Labilibaculum sp. DW002: one gene and its partner. The protein of the gene in region 1 interacts with the protein of each later gene in a pairwise test. Links are inferred from orthologs where the notes say so. Each region holds a gene or a part of one and is shown in the gene's direction. Other genes may lie near its edges.

What was found. The genes of interacting proteins can lie anywhere in the genome.
Region 2: the proteins of uvrA (region 1) and uvrB interact in binary tests that used the Escherichia coli proteins (3 or more experiments, as listed by UniProt). The link is inferred for Labilibaculum sp. DW002 from one-to-one orthologs.

Annotation. Positions count from the first base shown.
Region 1 is NZ_JAKJSC010000001.1:1,022,517-1,025,870, forward strand. It holds uvrA (excinuclease ABC subunit UvrA), read left to right. Parts: upstream 1-364; coding sequence 365-3,154; downstream 3,155-3,354. Other genes in the region: L3049_RS03920 (RNA polymerase sigma factor), read right to left, coding at 1-161; L3049_RS03930 (hypothetical protein), read right to left, coding at 3,187-3,354. UniProt on the Escherichia coli protein: The UvrABC repair system catalyzes the recognition and processing of DNA lesions. UvrA is an ATPase and a DNA-binding protein. A damage recognition complex composed of 2 UvrA and 2 UvrB subunits scans DNA for abnormalities.
Region 2 is NZ_JAKJSC010000011.1:20,155-23,038, forward strand. It holds uvrB (excinuclease ABC subunit UvrB), read left to right. Parts: upstream 1-378; coding sequence 379-2,391; downstream 2,392-2,884. Other genes in the region: L3049_RS20825 (endonuclease/exonuclease/phosphatase family protein), read left to right, coding at 1-221; L3049_RS20835 (sigma-70 family RNA polymerase sigma factor), read right to left, coding at 2,446-2,884. UniProt on the Escherichia coli protein: The UvrABC repair system catalyzes the recognition and processing of DNA lesions. A damage recognition complex composed of 2 UvrA and 2 UvrB subunits scans DNA for abnormalities.

The DNA of each region.
Region 1 (3,354 bases):
TCCTGAAATAAGTCCTCGGAAAGCTGATGATTTTTTACGATTAGATAAATATACGTATATACTCTATCCCGGTGACGGGTTATTAGCACATCAATACTATCATGATTACCATCAATGAATTGCTTAACGAGATCATAATCGGTAGGATTATTTTTTCTCAATTTCACAGCTATTTTAAATTAAACAGTGTAAAAATTACTCGATAAGCAGATCTCCTTTTTTAATTGATGGTGAATAAATATGTCTTACAATATGCAATAAACTAATTTTTAATGAGATTTGAAAATGTTTAGAAGTTAAATAACTTTGTAGATTCGTTTTTAGCAATGATACAGGAGACCGAATTTGCACTCGGGTGGAGAATATGACAGAAAAAAATTCAGAAAAATACATCTATATAAAAGGAGCTAAGGTCCATAATTTAAAAAATATTGACTTAAAAATTCCTCGCAATAAGTTTATTGTAGTTACAGGACTTTCCGGTTCTGGAAAATCATCTTTAGCATTTGATACGCTTTATGCAGAAGGTCAGCGTCGTTATGTTGAAAGTTTATCAGCTTATGCACGTCAATTCCTTGGTCGAATAAATAAACCAGAAGTAGACTATATAAAAGGGATACCACCTGCTATTGCCATTGAACAAAAGGTAAACACCCGCAACCCTCGTTCAACCGTAGGTACTTCTACAGAAATATATGATTATCTGAAACTTCTGTTCGCAAGAGTTGGAAAAACCTACTCTCCTATTTCGAATAAGTTAGTTAAAAGACATTCGATTACTGATGTTGTAAATTACATTCTAAAACAGAAAGAAGATGTACCTGTTATGATTCTTGCAGAAATGCACAATGGTGACAGAAGTAAAAAAGAGCAGCTAGAGGTTCTCTCTCAACAAGGTTTTTCGAGAATTGAAATTGATGGTAAAGCACATAAAATATTTGAGGCAATTGAAAATCCGGATCTTCTTAAAATAGATGAACCAATTCATATTGTCATAGATCGAATTCGAGTTTCCTCTGATGAAGATACACAAAACAGAATTGCAGACTCCTTACAAACTGCTTTTTATGAAGGTAAAGGTGAATGCCTATTGTCAATTGACTCAAGCACCAATTACAAATCCTTTTCAAATCGTTTTGAAGCAGATGACTTGACATTCGAAGACCCTAATACACACACATTCAGTTTTAATAATCCAGTTGGTGCTTGTCCTAAATGTGAAGGTTTTGGAAAAGTTATTGGAATTGATGAAGATCTTGTGATTCCAAACAAAACCTTAAGTGTGTACGAAGATGCTGTTGTGTGCTGGAAAGGTGAGAAAATGAAAAAGTGGAAAGAAGTTCTGATCTTTGCTGCTGACAAATTCGATTTCCCTATTCACAAACCTTTCTTCGAGCTTAGCGAAAAACAAAAACAATTACTTTGGACTGGGAATAAACATTTTAAAGGTCTGAACGCGTTCTTCGCCTATGTGGAATCGAAACAATACAAAATCCAATATAGAGTGATGCTTTCACGATATCGTGGTAAAACAACTTGTCCCGATTGTAGAGGAACACGATTAAAAAAAGAAGCAGGATACATTAAAATTGAAGGCATGAGTATTCAGGATTTAGTTCTGATGCCATTAAACCAACTAAAGGAATTCTTTCAAAACTTAACGCTTAACCAAACAAATGAAAAAATTGCTAGCCGCCTATTAATTGACATTAATAATCGCATCAATTTTTTATCTGATGTTGGACTTGGATATCTTACCTTAAACCGGTTATCCAGTAGCCTTTCGGGTGGAGAATCACAACGAATTAACCTGGCAACCTCATTAGGCAGTAGCCTTGTTGGATCACTATATATATTAGATGAACCCAGCATTGGACTACATTCCAGAGATACGGAACTTCTTATTAAGGTACTAAGGCAATTGCGCGACTTGGGAAACACGGTTATTGTTGTTGAACATGATGAAGACATTATTCTAGCAGCTGATGAACTAATTGATATAGGACCATATGCTGGCAGACTTGGAGGCGAGGTTGTTTTTCAAGGAAACTTAAAGGAGCTTAAGAGTTCGACCGATAGCTTAACTGCTAAATACATTTCAAAAACAATGGCTATTCCTGTTCCTGAAACCCGCAAAAAATGGAATAACTATATTGAAATTCTTGGTGCAAGAGAGAATAACTTAAAGTCTTTAGACATCAAGTTTCCTTTAAACACAATGACTTTGGTAACTGGTGTTAGTGGATCTGGAAAATCATCATTAATTAAAACGATCCTCTACCCTGCTCTTAAAAAACATTATGGCGGCTATTCAGACAAAAGTGGACATTTTGATGCATTAAAAGGGGATCTACATATGATCAGCAATGTTGAGTTTGTTGATCAAAACCCAATCGGTAAATCATCTCGATCGAATCCCGTAACCTATCTTAAAGCATACGATGAGATTCGAAAGTTATATGCAGAACAACAAGCCTCAAAATACAGTGGTTTTAAATCTGCTCATTTCTCATTTAATATTGATGGTGGCCGATGTGACGAATGTCAAGGAGAAGGAATTATAAAGGTAGAAATGCAATTTATGGCTGATGTTTATTTACAATGTGAAAGTTGTAAAGGGCGCCGATTCAAAGATGATATTCTTGATGTCAGATATCGTGAAAAGAACATACACGATATTTTGGAGATGACTGTAAACGAAGCGACTGAATTCTTCATGGCATCGGATGGAAGAACAGAGAAAAAAATTGCACAACGATTAAAACCCTTAGTGGATGTCGGTCTAGGTTATGTAAAGCTTGGTCAAGCATCAAGCACGTTAAGTGGTGGTGAAAGCCAAAGAGTAAAACTAGCTTCATTCTTGGCAAAAGAGAAAGCTGAGCCTTGCCTTTTCATATTCGATGAACCAACCACAGGTCTTCATTTCCATGACATTAATAAGTTAATGGATGCTTTCAATGCTCTTATTGCAAGAGGTCATAGTTTGATCGTTATTGAACACAATATGGAAGTTATAAAGTGTGCCGATTGGATTATTGACTTGGGGCCTGATGGCGGAAATAAAGGTGGACAAGTTGTTTTTGAAGGAATACCTGAAGATGCCGTAAAATGTTCCAAATCTTATACTGGACAATACTTACAAGATAAATTATAAAAAAAAAAGGTTCCTAATAGGAACCTTTTTTTTTATAATTCAATACCAAATAGAATAGAAATGCATCCATTTTCTAAGTTCTTTTCAGGATCTTCATCTTTTACAAAACGAATAGAAATAACAAGTGTTTTGGATGTTTCTAAAGTGAAATCATAAAAATCAACATACGCACTTTCTTGATTATCGAAAAGTAAATTATT
Region 2 (2,884 bases), on another replicon or contig:
ATTGGAATATGCTTGACAATTTAATTGTTTCAAACAGCCTTATCAACAATCCTGATGGTCTTCAAACGAATCATCAAGCTGGAAGAATCTTTACTGAAGAGTGGATTTGCTACGAACCTAGTGAAGGCGTTTTTCTTCCAAGCCGTTCGTATGCTGGTCCGAAATACTTTGGAGGTTACAGCGATCATTTCCCTGTCTATTTTCAGCTAAACAAGAAATAAAAAAACGAACTTTTAAAAACAGCTGATTACCATTCGTAATCAGCTGTTTTTATTTTAATAAGATCATGATTTCATCATTTTCAATTCAAAAATTACCATGGTTCATATTGTTTCTATACTTTAGCATTTCAGAGGAGAATTTATTCAAAAGTGCTGCATGGAATTTAAGATAGAATCTAAATTTCAACCTACAGGCGATCAACCAGAAGCTATCAAACAATTAGCAGAAGGATTGAACGATGGTCATCCATTTCAAACACTTCTTGGTGTTACCGGATCGGGTAAAACTTTTACTATCGCAAATGTAATTAAGGAAGTCCAGCGTCCCACTCTGGTTTTGAGTCATAACAAAACTTTAGCTGCTCAGTTGTATGGAGAGTTTAAAAACTTTTTCCCAAATAATGCAGTGGAGTATTTCGTCTCCTATTACGATTATTACCAACCTGAAGCATACCTTCCTGTTACCGGAACTTATATAGAAAAAGATCTTGCCATAAATGACGAGATTGAAAAACTAAGATTAAGTGCAACTTCTGCCCTACTTTCCGGGAGAAAAGATGTCATTGTTGTATCATCGGTCTCTTGTATTTATGGTATTGGTAATCCGGAAGATTTCCATGCCAATGTTCTTGAACTAAAACAAGGTCAGCGCGTTTCAAGAAACAAGCTTCTATTATCATTTGTTGATGCCCTTTATTCGAGGAATGAAGTAGAATTTGAGCGAGGTAACTTTAGAGTTAAAGGTGACACTATTGATATATTTCCCGCATATGCTGATTTTGCTTATCGCATCACATTTTGGGACGATGAAATCGATGAAATCTACTCATTTGATCCAATAAATGGACAGATGATTGATCGATATGATAGAATCACTATCTACCCGGCCAACATTTTTGTAACTAGTAAAGATAAGGTTCAGAATGCCATTAAGATGATTCAAGATGATATGGTTGCTCATGTTGAATACATGAAAAGCATAGGAAAACACCTTGAAGCCAAAAGAGTTGAAGACAAAGTTAATTTCGATCTGGAAATGATTCGAGAACTAGGATACTGCTCTGGTATTGAGAACTATTCTCGATATTTTGATGGCAGGAAAGCAGGAACACGTCCCTTTTGCCTTATGGATTATTTTGCTGATGATTTTCTTGTGGTAATCGACGAAAGTCATGTTACCATTCCACAAATTCGGGCAATGTATGGTGGTGACCATTCGAGAAAAGTTAATTTGGTTGATTATGGCTTCCGATTACCATCGGCTCTAGACAACCGCCCTCTAAAATTTGAAGAATTTGAAGCTTTAAGTTCTCAAACAATCTATGTTAGTGCAACTCCGGCTGATTACGAACTAGAAAAATCGGAAGGTGTTGTGGTGGAGCAAATTATTCGACCTACCGGACTTCTTGATCCACAAATTGACGTCCGCCCAAGTTTAAATCAAATTGACGATTTAGTTGCAGAGATTCACAAACGTAGTGAAATAGACGAACGTGTTTTAGTTACAACCTTAACTAAAAGGATGGCTGAAGAGCTTTCGCAATATTTTGCTGATTTAAACATCCGTTGTCGTTATATTCACTCTGATGTAGATACACTTGATCGAGTAAAAATCATGGAAGATCTTCGATTAGGACTCTTTGATGTTTTGATTGGTGTCAATTTGCTTCGTGAAGGGCTCGATTTACCCGAAGTTTCTCTGGTAGCCATATTGGATGCTGACAAGGAAGGTTTTTTACGATCTACCCGAGCTTTAATTCAAACCTCAGGTCGTGCAGCTCGTAATGTTAATGGTTTGGTTATTATGTATGCTGATAACATTACCAAATCGATGAAAGAAACAATCGATTCAACCAATTATAGAAGAGAAAAACAATTGGCATATAACGCCAAGCACAATATTACTCCAACTCAAATTAACAAAGCTCAGAAGAGTATCATGGATATAGCTGAGAAAAATGAGGAGCAAGTCGCCTATGCTGGTCCTGAGGCCATTGAAATCGCTGCTGATCCAGTGGTACAATACATGAGTAAAGAAAGTCTTGAAAAATCTATCGCGAGAACAAAGAAATCAATGCAGAAAGCTGCAAAAGAGCTAGATTTTCTTCAAGCAGCTCAATTTCGTGATGAAATGTACAAACTTCAAAAACAACTTGAAGAAAAGAAATAAAAAAAAAGCAGTTTCGAAAGAAACTGCTTTTTTTATATCGTAAAGGGAAATTGATTATCCCAAATAAGATTTCAATAATTTACTTCTTGAAGTATGTCTTAATCGTCTAATCGCTTTCTCCTTAATCTGACGAACACGCTCACGTGTTAAACCAAACTTCTCACCGATCTCTTCAAGAGTCATTTCCTGAATTCCGATTCCAAAGAATAATTTAATAATATCGCTCTCTCTTTCTGTTAGAGTAGCTAGTGCACGATCGATCTCTCTTGTAAGCGATTCGTTCAACAAACTACGGTCAGCGATTGGTGAGTCATCATTAATCAGTACGTCAAGTAAAGAATTATCTTCTCCATCAACAAAAGGTGCATCTACTGAGATGTGACGTCCTGATACACGAAGCGTATCAGCAACCTTATCAGCAGGAAGCTCAAGAGTATCAGCCAACTCTTCCGGAGATGGTTTTCTCTCATGCTCTTGTTCAAATTTAGAAAAA